Regions from separate parts of the Paenibacillus woosongensis genome, predicted to be linked through region 3. Evidence: riboswitches for the same ligand, from Rfam matches in the RefSeq annotation. Region 3 holds a riboswitch; each other region holds the start of a gene.
What was found. Region 3 has a riboswitch for cyclic di-AMP ahead of QNH46_RS19690 (TrkH family potassium uptake protein). Riboswitches for the same ligand answer to the same signal wherever they lie in the genome.
Positions count from the first base shown of each region.

Region 1: it holds a riboswitch for cyclic di-AMP, as region 3 does, so the genes downstream of both, QNH46_RS00140 (resuscitation-promoting factor) here and QNH46_RS19690 (TrkH family potassium uptake protein) in region 3, are expected to answer to the same signal.
Region 2: it holds a riboswitch for cyclic di-AMP, as region 3 does, so the genes downstream of both, QNH46_RS00505 (C40 family peptidase) here and QNH46_RS19690 (TrkH family potassium uptake protein) in region 3, are expected to answer to the same signal.

Region 1 is NZ_CP126084.1:27,862-33,266, forward strand. It holds gene QNH46_RS00130 (HD domain-containing protein) at 1-1,072, shown strand, start outside; gene QNH46_RS00135 (TatD family hydrolase) at 1,092-1,859, shown strand; cyclic di-AMP (ydaO/yuaA leader) riboswitch at 2,074-2,288, shown strand; gene QNH46_RS00140 (resuscitation-promoting factor) at 2,543-3,679, shown strand; gene rnmV (ribonuclease M5) at 3,794-4,348, shown strand; gene rsmA (16S rRNA (adenine(1518)-N(6)/adenine(1519)-N(6))-dimethyltransferase RsmA) at 4,355-5,239, shown strand; gene yabG (sporulation peptidase YabG) at 5,333-5,405, shown strand, end outside.
Region 2 is NZ_CP126084.1:107,319-112,723, forward strand. It holds gene motA (flagellar motor stator protein MotA) at 1-186, opposite strand, end outside; gene QNH46_RS00485 (hypothetical protein) at 380-673, shown strand; gene QNH46_RS00490 (4a-hydroxytetrahydrobiopterin dehydratase) at 892-1,200, shown strand; gene QNH46_RS00495 (c-type cytochrome) at 1,282-1,641, opposite strand; gene QNH46_RS00500 (GNAT family N-acetyltransferase) at 1,887-2,384, opposite strand; gene QNH46_RS00505 (C40 family peptidase) at 2,728-3,204, opposite strand; cyclic di-AMP (ydaO/yuaA leader) riboswitch at 3,209-3,347, opposite strand; gene QNH46_RS00510 (C40 family peptidase) at 3,546-4,037, opposite strand; cyclic di-AMP (ydaO/yuaA leader) riboswitch at 4,043-4,180, opposite strand; gene QNH46_RS00515 (hypothetical protein) at 4,401-5,225, opposite strand.
Region 3 is NZ_CP126084.1:4,300,296-4,305,700, forward strand. It holds gene QNH46_RS19685 (potassium channel family protein) at 1-343, opposite strand, end outside; gene QNH46_RS19690 (TrkH family potassium uptake protein) at 359-1,693, opposite strand; cyclic di-AMP (ydaO/yuaA leader) riboswitch at 1,805-1,968, opposite strand; gene QNH46_RS19695 (CPBP family intramembrane glutamic endopeptidase) at 2,245-3,969, shown strand; gene uvrC (excinuclease ABC subunit UvrC) at 3,938-5,405, opposite strand, start outside.

The sequences.
Region 1 (5,405 bases), 1.0 Mb from region 3:
TTCCCAGTTCGAGCGAAATAATTATCCGGACTGGCCGAAGGAGGAGCGGCTTGTTGCGCTCTGCGCGGCGCTGCTTCATGATCTGGGGCATGGCCCCTTCTCCCATTCTATCGAACAAGCCTTCGACATGAATCATGAGGACTGGACCTGCCGCATTTTGCTTGGCGATACGGAAGTAGGGCATGTTCTAAAGCGAATGGGCGAGGACTTCCCGGAGAAAGTAGCTTCTGTTATACGGAAGGACTATCCCAATGAAATTGTCGTAAATCTGGTGACAAGTCCGCTAGATGCTGACCGTATGGATTATTTGCTGAGGGATGCTTATTTCACCGGCGTCAATTACGGTACGATCGATATGGATCGGATTTTGCGGATGCTGCGGCCATACCGGGGACGGATTGTAGTGAAAGAGACCGGCATGCATGCGGTAGAGGATTATTTGATGTCCCGTTATCAAATGTATTGGCAGATTTATTTCCATCCGGTGACGCGGAGCTCGGAAATTATTTTGCGGCAAATTTTTCGACGGGCCAAGGAGCTATATGCGGAGGGGTATTCATTTTCCTTTCTTCCCAACCCTTTACCAGGCTTGTTCAACTCTGAACTGACAGTGCAGCAATATTTGCTATTAGATGAAGCTTTAATTCAAACGGCTTTTATGCAGTGGAAACATGAGGCTGATCCCCTGCTCGCTGATCTTTGCACCCGTTTTATGGATCGTAAATTGTACAAATATGTTGAACTGGATTCGCTCGATTTGGAGAAAATAAGGGAAATTCGCGAAGAATTCCGAAAATTGGGCTTAAATCCGGATTATGATCTGATCATTGATTTTCCGACGGACTTGCCTTATGATGTGTCTCGTCCTGACGAAGAACTTCGCGGCAAGCAAATTTTGCTGCTGGACAAGCAGGAGCGCTTGGTGGAAATATCGGAGGTTTCCGATATTGTCCGGTCGATTAGCGGCATACAGCGGGGTAAATTTTATTTGTACTTTCCAGACAATAAACTACAGGCGGTCTGTTCTCAGCTGCCTGCCGATTTAGCTCGTATTTTTGGACAGGAAACTTAATTACAGGAGGGTTATCGCCATGTTAGTGGATACACATACGCATTTGGACGCGGAGCAGTTTGACGAGGATCGCGAGGAAACGATTTCTCGCGCGGTGGAACAGGGAGTTACGCGCATGATCAACATCGGTTTTAATCGGGAAACGATTCCTACCACAATGAAGCTGGCCGAGAGCTACGACTTCATATATGCCGCCGTCGGCTGGCATCCCCAGGACGCCATCACGATGAAGGAAGAGGATTTGGACTGGATTGCTGAATTATGCCGCCATGAGAAAGTAGTTGCCATTGGAGAGATTGGTCTTGATTATTATTGGGATACTTCACCCAAGGATGTCCAGCATGCCGTATTCCGCAAGCAGATCGGGCTGGCTCGGGAGCTTGGAATGCCAATCGTCATTCATAACCGGGATGCTCATGAGGATACAGTGCGTATTTTGCGGGAAGAGAAAGCCCATGAAGTCGGAGGAGTAATGCATTCGTTTTCGGGGAGCTGGGAAACGGCCAAATTATGTCTGAACTTGGGATTTCATTTGTCCTTCGGGGGCCCGATTACCTTCAAAAACGCAAAACAGCCTAAAGAGGTGTTGAAACAAACACCGCTCGACCGGTTATTGATTGAAACAGACTCCCCTTATTTGACTCCGCATCCTTATCGTGGAAAGAGAAATGAGTCCGCCTATGTCCATTTAGTGGCAGAGGCAGCCGCTGAATTAAAAGGGTTGTCCTTCCAAGAAATTGCAGAAATCACAACCCGCAATGCGCTGGAACTATTTTCCATTCGGTGAAATCGGGAGGAAAAGCGGTGAAAAGAAGAGATTTCTGGAAAGATTAATGCATTTTAATTTAAAACACCGAGTCTATTACATTTTTTTAACCTTTTTCTTAAGAAAACGTTCTTGATTCGTCCTTTACAACATGCATTGAAACAGGATAGAATCTTTTCAGTGATCGATTTGGCCGAGTTTGGCGTATTGCCTATGGCCATCGAATCATGTTCCAGAACCAGTCTCGCTGAGTCTCCGTAGAGGAGAACGGGGGAACCGGATACGGCTTGATGAAATGTTTTCATTTACAACGTTGCCGTATTTGATTTCTTTGCAGGATCTTTGGGGTGAATTCAAGGTCATTGCGCCATGAGCGAATGAACCGAGAAAGGGCGGCTCTCTTCGTCCGAACCCGACAGCTAACCTCGTAAGCGTGTTAAGAGAGGCAACTTCGTGCATCCTATTACACCAAGACCTACAGGAGCCACGAAAGAGTTGCTCTAACTCTTTCTTCCGGCTTCTTTTGTTTTGAATAATTGTAATAGGGTCATCATACTGTTGTAAAACAGGAGGTGACAATTGCCGACCAGACTGGGGTAGGATGCGGAATGCTGCAGTTCTAGCATTCCGTAAAAAACGGGAATAGTCACGTCAACATCTCATCATGCATTGACCTAGGGCGGGACTATGAAGGAGGACGGAAAGTGGGCATTTTCAAGAAAGAAGAGACCCATGAATCACGCTCATCCAGTATGTCTTACGCATTGCGATGGAAGCATGAGAACCTACGTCAGATATCGGTCGTCACGTTGTTAACTGTTGCAGCGATCATCGTTATTCTGATTTGGCTGAACGGCAACAGCAAGAACATTTACTTGGTGATAGACGGGAAGATCCAGGAGATCGAGACCCGTAAATCTGTAGTGAATCAAGTACTGGATGAACATTCCATCGTGCTGGGCCAGGGTGATAGCATATCACGGCCGCTTGAGAGCTCCCTGAAGAAGGGGGACCGGATCGTTATCGTAAGGGCGGTTCCGGTGCAAGTCAACGTGGATGGCAAGACAAAGTCGCATCTAACGACTCAATCCAGTGTACAGGGCATTATCAACGAGCTTGGCATTACCGTAAACCCGGATGACAAGATCACTCCGGATTTAAGCAGCAAAGTTACTTCCGATCTTCAGATCAAAGTGGTGCGCGTATCCAAGCAAACAGTACAGACGAAAGAGACCGTGCCATTTGCCGTCGTCAAAACCTCGGATCCTAATTTGGAGAAGGGGCAGACGAAGGTGCTGCAGCAGGGCAGCGAAGGAGTAGTTGTACATCACATCGAAAAAGTGTATGAAGACGGAAATTTCGTATCCAAGCGTTGGCTGAGCAAAGAGATCGAGACGAAGGCTCAGGACAAGGTAGTCGCTGTAGGTACGAAGCCTAAGCCCGAGGCTGTGCTCGCCGCTAATATTACCCGCACTGCGGATAAAGTGGATATCAGTGGAACGACAACCAAAGGCGGCGTCTCATTTAAATATAAAAAAGTGCTTAAAGACGTCACACTAACCGCCTATTCCGCCGAAGAGGATGGCATCGGTACGAAGACCGCCTCCGGGACACGCGTAACGGAAGGCAGAACGATCGCCGTAGACAAGAACGTTGTTCCTATGGGCTGGTGGGTATATATCGAAGGCATTGGGTTCCGCAGAGCCGAGGATACAGGTGGCGCCATCAAGGGCAACAAAATGGACGTTTACTTCGATAGCCTGCAATCGGCGAAGAACTTCGGGCGCAAGAAGGGACGCACGGTGTATGTTATCGGTCCAAACAAACCAGAATTGAACTAATTCCTGTTTTACTTTGTAAAAGGAATAAGATACTATAGATAAATGAAAAAGGTATGGAAAGAAGAGGAGAAGTCCTCTTCTTTTTGCGTATGAGGAAGAGGGTCGTTTGTTCCCATGATTAAAGAGGTTATTGTCGTGGAAGGGCGGGACGATACCGTTGCCGTCAAAAGGGCCGTGCAGGCCGATACGATTGAAACCGGAGGCTCGGCCATCAACGAGACCGTGCTGCGCAAGATTGAGCTGGCGCAGGAGCGGCGCGGGGTCATCATTTTGACTGATCCTGACCATGCTGGCGAGCGAATCCGCAAAATTGTCGCAGGCCGGGTACCGGGCTGCAAGCATGCTTTCCTGCGGGAGGCCGATGCTACGCGGCGCGGTGATATCGGTGTGGAGAATGCCTCTCCCGAAGCCATTCGGGAAGCGCTGGCACGTGTGCATACCGAGATGGAAGCAGTTGAGGCTGATGACACGCTCATCGATTGGGAAGACTTAATAGACGCCGGCTTGATCGTTCACCCTTCAGCCGCCGCCAGAAGGCGCTTGATCGGTGAATTGCTTGGCATCGGTTATTGCAACGGCAAGCAGCTTTACAAACGGCTTAACGTATTTCGGATTAGTCGGGAGGAGTTTCTGGCTGCGCTGGCTCAATTGGAGGACAAAGGGGTATAAAGTGCCATGAGTAGAGAAGATATATCAACGCCGCGCCGCACAAAGGAAATTATTCAGCGGCATGGATTCTCATTTAAGAAAAGCCTCGGTCAGAATTTCCTGATCGACCAGAATATATTAGCCAACATCATCGAAGCGGCAGGCCTAGACAAGACCAAGGGGGCTTTGGAGATCGGACCCGGCATCGGGGCCCTCACGGAGAAGCTGGCTCAGCAGGCCGCCAAGGTAACCGCCGTGGAGATCGACCAGCGGCTGCTCCCCATTCTGGAGGAAGTGCTGGAGCCTTATCCGCATGTTGATGTCGTGCATGGAGATGTGCTGAAGCTAAATTTGCGCGAGCTGTTTGAACAGCAGTTCAAAGATGTGTCCGGCGTAAGTGTCGTGGCCAATTTGCCCTACTACGTTACCACGCCGATTTTGATGAAGCTGCTGGAGGAAGGGCTGTCGCTCGAGCATATCGTCGTAATGATTCAGAAGGAGGTTGCTGAGCGTATGGCGGCTTCTCCTGGGAGCAAGGCTTACGGCAGTCTCAGCATCGCCGTGCAGTATTACAGCGAGCCGGAGCTCGTCTGTATCGTGCCGCATACGGTGTTCATTCCCCAGCCGAATGTGGAGTCAGCCGTAATCCGTTTAACCGTTCGGAAGGAGCCCCCGGTATCGGTGGAGGACGAGGCCTTCTTTTTCGATGTTGTCCATGCGTCCTTTGCTCAAAGAAGGAAGACCATCGCCAATAATCTGAAGAGCCGCTTCTTCCCGAAGGAAGGCCGCGAACGGTTGGAGCAGCTTCTTGCCGAGGCAGGCATAGAACCGAGCCGTCGGGCGGAGACGCTGTCTCTGCAGGAGTATGCCGTGCTTAGCAACGTATTGTTAGCTGCAGGCTTGAAGCATTAATAACTGCTTCGTGGTCAAAAGAGGGCTTTTTTAATAACCGGTCCTGTAACCAATCCCCGCTTTCGCCCATACCTTAGGGTAGAGGTGATTTATTTGACGAACTTGGGAGACTTGGTAGTCCGGAAGTCGTACGGCGGGGACGTGACTTTCCGGGTGGAAAGCATAC
Region 2 (5,405 bases), 1.1 Mb from region 3:
CTTTGGAATCTTCTTCAATTCCGAGGAAGGGAAGCCTATGAACAGGCTCGCTGCGGTTCCTACCAAGATAATGATGTACGCCGCCGGGTTGTTAACCAAGTTGACGATTGGAGCTCCTTTAAGGAACATCCCCAGAACTACGGCGACTAAACCGAGAATAATACCGATGAGTGATGAAATTTCCATTATACACCTCGTCCTTGAGATAAATTGAAACCGTGCTTTCGTCCTTAAGCATCCTTGCGAAAAGACAGAAACCATCCTATAAAATAAACGGTTATCTTTTTTATCGACAGAAATCCTTTTTTTTTTAAGTGGTAATTTCGTTTATAATAAGACAATGGCTTATTTAGGAGATCGTGAAGGGAGCGAATCGCCCGTGGGAGTAAAGCACGGAAGGGAATATGAATATATTTTGGCGGAATTTACGGAGGCAGTTGGCCGTATTCCGGATTGCTATGTTTTTTTTGAGATGGAGCCTGCAGAATGGGAGGGTCTGTCCAAGGAAGAGAAGCATGAGGTGCTGGAGGCGCTGGCTGAGGATTTGTTCTTCGGACTTGGCTCCGAGCCGGTGATCACTGTGGGCAGCGCGGTTGTTATTTATGACCCGGAGGCACATCGCATTAACATATTGATCGGCGAAGAGGAACTGACATCGGTGAAGCTGGTTTAGCGGAATGAAATGATTTTGCATGCGCCTTGGGGCGTGGTAAAATATGAAGTTAGGAACAGCCAATCATCTCCTGGTTTAGGCATGAATATGGCCTGGGAAGAATAACAATAATCCAAAAGTAAAATTAATAACTACCTAATAAAGCCGTGTGCATTAAAGGTACAGGAAGTACTACATAGTTTTGGAAGTTCTTGAAAAAGAACAGGGAGGAAAAAAACATGCCGTTTACACCACAAGAAGTTGAGGCGCATTTGGAAAAGTTGGAGGGATGGGAGCTGGAGGAGGGACGCTGGATCGTTCGCAAATTTACCTTCTCCGAGTATATGAAGGGCATAGCCTTTGTGGACGAGGTCGCGGCGATCTCAGAGGCCTTTAACCACCATCCTTTTATTACGATTGATTACAAAACGGTTACGCTTCGTTTGACATCATGGGAAGCAGGTGGAATCACGGCCATAGATATTAAGGAAGCCGAGCAATACAATGAAGCATACGATAAAATGAATTCACCCGAAAAAAGCTTATAGCTGTGATGGTCATGGATTAAATACGAGACACGCCCACCGGGAACGCTTCGTTTCCTAGTGGGCGTATTTGTATCATGCTCATTATTTCTTCTCTGCAAGCCAGAGCGCGACGTTCGCAATTTCCTCATCCTGCAGCTTATCTTTGAAGCCAGGCATCATAGAGCCTTTACCCTTCGAAATAATCTTATAAAGCTGCTCGGTTGACAAGGTGGCCCCAATATGCTGCAAATTCGGCCCAGCCAAGCCTTCCAGTTGATCCCCGTGACAGCTGATGCAGTTTGCTTTGATGACGGCTTCCGCTTGCTCTGCGTTTAACGTGACTTCAGGCATTTGCGTCTTATTTTCTTGTGCTACCTGATCTTTGCCGGGCAAAGTAAAAATAAGCACCAGGGCTAGTGCACACGCGACAAAGAATAGCCCGCTCATAACCCACTTTTGCATTTAATCGTCCCTCCTATGTAAGCTACCTTATTATTATAACGGAACACGCCCTTTGATCATAGCATTTGTGACAAAAAAAGCAACGAATTCCACGTATAATCGTTCAAAATTCACAATATATTATGAGCATCCTCACAGCGCGCCAGAATCAAGCCATACGGCGTCTTTCGGAAGGGAAGTGTAAGATGGGCATATCTATGCCTGAACCGCCTTAAAGGCGTCCTCAGACGCTTTGGCAGACCATGCTATAAACGCTCACCCCGATATACCATACAATAATACGGCTTGGATATTGCTCCTGGGGTCATTTTCTCGTACAGATCGGTAATAACAAACCCCGATTTCTGATAAGCGCGGATGGCCCGCGTATTCCAGGTGAGCACTTCAAGATCGATGACGTTGGACGGTGCGCGCCGCTGCGCCTCTTTAACGATCGTTAATACAAACGACTTACCCAAACCTTGGCCGCATAAATCGGGCCGCATTCCGATTCCGAGTCTGGTGACATTCTCCATGGGAAAATACTGGGCGAATCCAGCCAAATTTCCTTCCTCGTCCAGAACGGATACATACTGCTCGGCCCGTAAGACCGGATTGCCGAATTCAACATCAAGAGCCTTCATTTGTTCCCAAGGCAGCCAGCTATAGATATCATAGGGAGAATCGTAGCGCCAAGTACTGATTGCTTCCCCATGATGCTCTTCCATAGGAACGATCTGAAACTGAATATCTCGTTTATCCATCTTGCGCCTCCTTGTACAAATGGGAAATGCCGTGCCATGGAACTTCGCCGGCGCGAACGTTTTACCACCACTGTAACGGGATTTTATTTTATTGTAAAGGCTCTAGCCAAGAGATTTTTGATGGTCAAGGGAATTATGAGGAAGGGTCATCCATTTATAGTGTAAACGGTTTAGCAAGGCGTCAAAAAAATAGTACCTATGGCGCGGATGACTGCAACCTTTTTCCCTAGCTCTTCGTTATTAAGGTAGACCGATGGAATTCCAAACAAAATGCCGCCACAATTCTGGCAGGAATTGTCGCGGCGGTGAAGTAAAAGCAGTAGACATAAATGAGGTTGAGTGATTAGGATTGAGCGGCGTGGGTAGCATAGCCGTATTTGCTGAGGATCCGTTTCGCTCCGACGTAACGTTTCTTGTAGTAGCTGTTGCTTAATTTGTCAGTGCGGATTCCTTTAGAAGAAGAGGCATGAGCGAACTTTCCATCGCCGATATAAATACCGACGTGAGATACTCCTTTGCCGGTGGTATTAAAGAATACGAGATCTCCTTCCTGGAGCTGATCCTTTGCAACAGGCGTACCCTGTTTGTACTGCGCCGCCGAGACGCGGGCTAGTTTAACACCCATTTTCTTAAAGACGTAGCTTGTAAATCCGGAGCAATCAAAACCTTTTGCGGTCGTTCCTCCGAGCTTGTAAGGTGTTCCGTAGACGGCATTAACCGCCTTGTTCAATGTCGTGTCCGAGTCGGCGTATGCGCTTGCTGTCCCCATCGTAAGAAGAATAGCCAAGCTCGTCGCCGCTGCTGTCAAAGTCTTTCTCAAGATGTTGTGCTCCTTCCAAGGCCTGCGAGGTTAGCTTAAGGATTCGGTTGAAGGTTCCCTATCATCTCTTATGTAGCGAGATCAATTCACCCATAAATGGTTCCCCCGTTTCCCGGGTGCCGGGAATTCGGCTTATCAAGTTGTATGCACCCGAAACGAAACGACTTGCAACAATAATGACAAGATTGTAACTTATCACTTTGGTTATTCTAACAAAAACGGCCATCTTTTGCAAGAAAGGCTCTGCTGCAGTATGTTGGTAAAGTTATCCTGTGCCATTTAGGAATAAAAAAAACCTGTAGGTGGGTTCGGCAAGAACCGTTACAGGTTTTCTGGACGTATTATTCTACATCGTCATGATCGTGGCTATCCACTGCAACCTCTTCGTACTTGTCTGTACTCAGGATGCGTTTGGCACCGACATAACGTTTGACATAATAATCTTCGCTTAATTTGCTGATGATTACGCCTTTCTTCGTTGAAGCGTGAGCGAAGCTCTCGCCATCAACCATAACACCAACGTGGGATATTCCATTACCGGAAGTGTTGAAGAATACGAGATCTCCAGCCTTCAGCTCATCCTTCTTGACAGCTGTTCCCATGTTGTATTGGGATGCTGATGTGCGAGGAAGCTTGATATCAAGGCTCTTGAAAACGTAAGAGGTAAATCCGGAACAATCAAAGCCGTCGGTGCTCGTACCGCCAGATACATATTTCGTGCCCAGTGCGGACTCGATGGTTGAATCCAGTTTAGAGTCTGCGAAAGCGCTGCCAGCCCCTAAGGTGAACAGGATGGACAAACTTACAGCAGCTACAGCCAACTTTTTCTTCAAAGAAGTTATGCTCCTTCCAATGCCTACGAGGTTAGCTTAAGGATTCGGTTTGAAGGTCCCCTATGATCCCTCTGAAGCGAGATCAATTCACCCAAAGTGGTTCCCCCGTTTCCCCGGTGACGGGAATTCGGCTGTGATTTTAACACCCTTTGTAACTTATTCGACAATGCTGTCTGCATCTTTGTGAATTATGACAGAAATGATTACAAATCTGTTACTTAAAAAGTACTGTTGTTATTGTAACAAGGCAGGGATCATTTGGCAATGGTTAAATTGCGAGAATTATATAGCAAGCATAGAATAAGGCCCCCGCGATTGCGCGGAGGCCTTGTGGCTCTAAGGAGGAAAGAAGATGAAGAAATTTTAACTTTTTTGTTGCCATAGACAATATAGCGAGGATATTTTCCATATTTTGAAAAAACTGCGGAAGAATGGGTATGCTTGCTGCAAAATAAGGGCCAGCAGACCCGTCCAGATCCAGGATACTGTACCGAATAAGATAAATATGATAGAGCAAGTGGCTGCGAGAATAAAGGAGATGCCAAGTCCGGGAAGAAGATGCTTCCAGCAAAGGAGCAGGGACGGCCAGGCATTGCCTCTAAATAAGTAGCCGAATTGCAGGAACAGCACCGTCTGGCGGATGAACCAGCTATAGCAGAGCCAGCCGACAGCATAAAGCATAGCGATGAGGGCAGCTGAGATGTGGCTGCCGTTTCCCTGGAGAATGGGAGACAGGGATGCGTAAGCTTTGGGCAAGAGCCACAGCATCGGGATTAGAATCAACATTAGCTCTATGAAGTAGAACAGCGTCACAGGTTTCCAAAATTTCTGCATGCCCCGGAAAAGCGGGAGGCCAGGCGCCCGTTCCTCCCCAGGAAGCAGTCCATACAAGATTCCCGCTTGAACAAGTGGAGTGAGCAGCAGGCGAAGCAAAACCATGCCGATGACTATCCATAAGTAATGATGAACCTCGGGAATTTGCCAAAATCTATTCTGCCCCTCGATGACAAACAGAATCCGGCTTAGATCGTGGGGGGGAGGGTCAGGGTAGCGGTGCAGCACCTGCACCACGGCCGTATTGACCAGCCGATATAGAAATACTCCCCACAGCAGTTGATATAGGAACAGAATGATGACGGAGGGGAACTGTCTTTTGACGCTGCTCCACCCATTGCGAATATAGGGCATGGTATTCCCTCCTCAAAGTTTTGTGAGCAACACTGCTCCGAATAGGCATCGAACAAAACTTGCATCGGAAGCATAGACCTAAGTTTTGTGAGCAACACTGCTCCGAATAGGCATCGAACAAAACTTGCATCGGAAGCGTAAACCTAAGTTTTGTGAGCAACACTGCTCCGAATAGGCATC
Region 3 (5,405 bases):
CGCCAAGCTTCTCCAGCGCCCGGCCATGCAGGACGGAAATCGCCTTTGCGACGACCGTTTTGATGCCCAAATCCTTGAGCAGAATCGCCGTCAGGATGCTCATCTGAATATCACTGCCGATTGCCACAATGCCACAATCGAAATTACGGATGCCGAGCGATTTCAGTACATCTTCATCCGTAGCATCAGCCGCGACGGCATGGGTTAAATAAGCGCTCATATCGTTGACCAACTCTTCGTTCAGGTCGACGCCAAGCACCTCGTATCCCAGATCCATTAACTCAAGCGCCAGGCTGGAGCCGAAGCGCCCCAAGCCGATCACCACAAACTGCTGCATTTTCATTGATTGGTCGAACTCCTATCCTATAATCATTTTCCCTTCGGGATAACGGTATAATTCCTTACCCTTTTTCGGACCAAGCGCATAAGCCAGCGTCAAGAGACCCAGGCGGCCGGTAAACATCATGAAGCATAAAATAATTTTGCCGATATCGGTCAAATCCAGGGTCAGCCCCATCGTTAAACCGACCGTGGCAAAAGCAGACGTCGTCTCGAACAGAATGCTCAGAAAACCCGCTTCCTCGGTCGTGGATAATATCATTGCCGCCGCTATGACGAGAAACAGCGCCAGCATCGTAATCGTGACGGCCTTAAAAATCCGCTCCTGGGACAAACGATAGCGGAAGAGCACCATATCATTGCGTCCGCGAATCATAGAAATGACCGCGCCAACCAATATCATGAACGTCGTCGTCTTGATCCCGCCGCCCGTCGAGCCCGGGGAAGCGCCGATAAACATCAGGATGATTATGAAGAATTGGGTGGCCTGGCGAAGAGTCCCGATATCCACTGAATTCGCGCCCGCCGTCCGTGTCGTGACCGACTGGAATAATGAACCCCATATTTTCCCGCCCCAATCCAAAGAGCCCATCGTTTTGGCATTCGTAAATTCGAATATAAAGATGACGAGCGCCCCGATGAAAATAAGCGATCCGGTCATGGACAGAACCACTTTGGAATGCAGCGACAGCTTGCGGCTGCGGCGGAAATCCGCGAGCTCGGACAACACAATAAAACCGAGCCCGCCCGATACGATCAGGAACATCGCTACGAAGTTAACGAGCGGATCGTCTACATACCCCGTGAGGCTGTGAAATTTCCCGAATAAATCGAAGCCGGCGTTATTGAACAGTGACACCGCATGAAACACTCCATAGTAGGCGGCCTGCCCTAGCGGCATGTCAAACGCCCAGCGAATCGCAAACAACAGGGCGGCGCTGACTTCAATGACCAGGGAATACATCAGTACCTTGCGTATGAGGCGCACGATGCCCTCCATCGTATTCTGATTCATCGCCTCCTGCAGCAGAAGGCGGTCGCGCAGCGAAATCCGCCGCTTGAACACAAGGGAGAAGAGGGTCGCCATGGTCATGAAGCCTAGACCCCCAATCTGAATAAGAGTCATAATCACGATTTGGCCGAATGACGAGAAATAAGTCCCTGTATCGCGAACGACAAGCCCCGTAACACAAGTGGCCGAGGTCGCCGTAAACAACGCATCAACGAAAGGAAGAGATTCCCCGGTTGTGGTGGCGAGCGGCGTCATCAGCAGGAGTGTTCCGGCCAGTATAATCGCCGCAAAGCCAAGCACCAATATACGCGGTGGAGATAATTTAAACCATTGGGACGGCATCGTGCTCACCTCCTCTTTCCTTGATCTGCGTTCCTCACATTTATACCCCTTTATTATGGACACTTTGGCAAAAGAAAAAAGCACTGGAAATCCAGAGCCCTTTCGGTAATGGTTCCTGCTGCAATACGCCTACGAGGTTAGCTGACGGGCTCGGGCCTGCAGAGCAGCCCTATTCGCCTCCTGCGCCGGACTTTCCCGTCCGTGCAGGGCCTGAGAAATTCACCCAAAAAAATTGGTTCCCCCGTTTTCCATTGGAAATTCGGCCGATATTCTTTTCAATTCTTTCATTTCACATTTTCATTCCATCTTTATGAATTGGATTATAAGCTTAATTAACGTCCACCACAAAGCTTGATTTACCCGAAATACCATGAAAATCACCTTTGCCGCCTGAAACGGAGCTTGCCATCCTTCATTCTCTGAGCCATACTGTATTTTTGCGGAATTATTGCCTCTTTTCTGCGCTTGGCTCGTTCGATTCTGGCGATTGCTCCATGCTTATGATATCTTTACAATGATATCCATTTACACTAGAGCAAAGGGGTTTTTGAATGTTATCCAACTTTTCGTCCGCAGGGCGAACGCCGAAGCGCACCACGCTTCGGGTGCTGGCCGCCGTAGGTTTCCTCCTTTTTCTGGCCCTGCAGGTTCTGCCGATGGCCACGCCGGATTCATTGCAGCAAATTCAGAAGACGATCACAAAGCAGCAGGCGAAGGAAATCGCTGCCGAGTTCGCCGCTTCGACACTGGAGCTGCCTGTAGCATTGGACGATGTTTTGGTTACATATGAATCTCGATCGGACATATATGGTTACTTAACCCGAGCGGGCCTGATGAAAACTTATATGCAAAATTACGATGAACAGTTTCCGCTCGAGATATTTCGCGTTCGCTTCGAGCAGCCAGACGGCATCCTTAGCGCCTTAACCGTAGACGTTAACATGTATGGCGGCAGAGTGGCCGGATTCGAACGTGTCGAAACCTACAGCAACGCCACCAGGGATCTGCTGCAGAAGCAAGGCATCACGGGCGGCAGGGGGTTGCAGGTCACGGAGGGAGACTTGACGCCCGAGGACAAAGAAAGCCTGGCTGCTCCGTATCTTAAGGCATTTGACTTCGATCCCGCTCAACTGAAGATCGAGAGCGCCGAAAACGAATCGGGTCTGATCTACGAAATTCCGGGCTATGAAGCCGGTCAATCCCGCGGGCTAATCGAATTTCGCTTCCAAGACGGAACCGTGTCCTCCATGGAAGCATATTTCGATCCCCCTGCCGCTCATCTGGACTATGTAAAAGGCCAAAAGAAGCTGGCCAGCTGGTTCACCTGGGTTGGCTACGCCCTATTCACCTTCGTGCTCGGCATTCTGGCGATCATCTATAGTGTGAAGACCAGACCGTTTTCTTCTTTTCTGCGCGGCCTGGTTCTGTCCACTGCTTACTTTATTTTTACGATGGTCGGAGCGGTTAATATGCTTCCGATGCTGGAGAAGGACGGGCTCGGAACAGAGGTCCTGATCCTCGGCTTCATCGTGCAAGGCGCACTCACTTTGGTAATATCGGCCTCTATTTACTTCTCCCTGATCGGAGGAGACGGACTCTGGCGCAAACAGGGGCTTAATTTATGGGCCAGAGCCAAGGAGCCGGGATACGGGCAGCATGTCCTGTTCTCGATGCAAAGCGCCTATTTGTGGGCTTTGATCCTGCTCGGGGCGCAATCGGTCATCTTCTTTGTCCTTGGACACACGATCGGCACCTGGTCAACGACTGATGCCACCCAGTCGGCCTACAACATGCTCTATCCCATCCTGTTCCCCTTGCTCGCCTGGGTAGCAGGGATCGGCGAGGAAGCTGTCTATCGCTTGTTCGGCATCCCGATGCTGAAGAAAATATTCCGCAGCACGTTCGTAGCCAGCTTGATCTCATCGATGATTTGGGCGTTCGGACATTCCTTGTATCCGATTTATCCCGTCTATTCACGCCCGATTGAATTGACGATTGTCGGGCTGTTGTTCAGCTTTGTTTTTCTGCGCTACGGCTATATTACCGCCATGTTCACGCATGTCATCTTCAACAGCATCCTCATGTCGCTCAGCCTTATGCTGATGGGCGGGGTGCTGAACTGGACCGCAGGGATTGTTTACATCGCTCTGCCGGCGATCGTAGCCTATGTTATATATTTGTTCAACCCGCCGGGCCGGACGGAGAGCATTCCGCCGGTACAACGCAAAGAAGAGGAGCCGCAGTTTACGACTCCTCATCCCGAAGGGCATTTATAATCTGATTGGCGAGCTTGTCGCCGATCGAAAGAGGCCGAAAGTCTTCGACGGAGGCCTCTTTTATTTTTTTGAGCGAACCGAAATGCTTCAGCAGCAGCTTGCGCCGCTTCTCTCCGATCCCCGGGATCGCGTCCAGCCGCGAGGCCACCATCGATTTGGCCCGCTGCTCCCGGTGAAACGTAATCGCGAAGCGGTGAACCTCCTCCTGAATGCGCTGCAGGAGATAGAACTCCTGACTGTCACGAGGCAGATGCACCGGCTCCGGCGGATCTCCAACCATGAGCTGGGCGGTTCTGTGCTTATCATCCTTGACGAGTCCGCACACGGGAATGAACAAGCCCAGCTCGTTCTCCAGCACGTCAACCGCTGCTGAAATTTGGCCTTTCCCGCCGTCCACGACGATCAGATCCGGCTGCGGCAAATTCTCTTTGAGCACCCGCTCATAGCGGCGGCGAATCACTTCCCGCATCGTCTCGTAATCGTCTGGACCCTCTACGGTGCGGACTTTGTATTTCCGGTACTCTTTTTTCGCCGGCTTCCCGTCAATGAATACGACCATGGCGGATACCGGGTTCGTTCCCTGAATGTTCGAGTTGTCGAACGCCTCGATCCGCGACAGCGACTCTAACCCGATCGCAGCGCCTAAATTTTCAGCTGCCTTCGAGGTGCGCTCCTCGTCCCGCTCTATGAGCCGGAACTTCTCCTCCAGGGACACCCGGGCATTCTCCTCGGCCATGGAGATCATTTGCCGTTTCAGCCCCCGCTGCGGCACCAGCGTCTTGACGCCAAGCCACTGCTGCAGTTCCGCGGCCCCGCTGATCGCGTCCGCGCCTTCCTTGGCATCCGCCTCTGAACCGTCCTCTCCCGTTTCCGTGCCGGTTGGTTCCGCCGGAAGCAGGATCTCCTGGGGCAATGCCGGGTTATCGCTATAATATTGCGTTATAAACGATAGAAAGTCCTGGTAGGCCTCGCCGTAGAAAGGAAATGCCGAGGCATGCCGTTCGATCATTTTTCCCTGGCGCATATACAAGATTTGCACGCACATCCAGCCTTTATCGACAGCATAACCGAACACGTCGCGGTCTTTGGCGTCGGCCATCGTAATTTTCTGCTTCTCCATCAGCGCATCGATGCTCATAATTTGATCGCGCAGCTCTTTGGCCCGTTCGAAATACAACTCCTCGGCCGCTTCCTGCATTTTGCGCTGCAGCTCTTTTTTGATCTCTTCATGGCCGCCGCTCAGGAAAGATTGGATTTCCTGCGTAATTTCATCGTATTTCTCCTGCGGCACCTCCTCCACGCACGGCGCCATGCATTGGCCGATGTGGTAATACAGGCAGACCTCTTTAGGCATCACGTTACACTTGCGCAGCGGGTACATGCGGTCCAGCAGCTTCTTGGTCTGTTGGGCCGCATATGCGTTTGGATAAGGACCG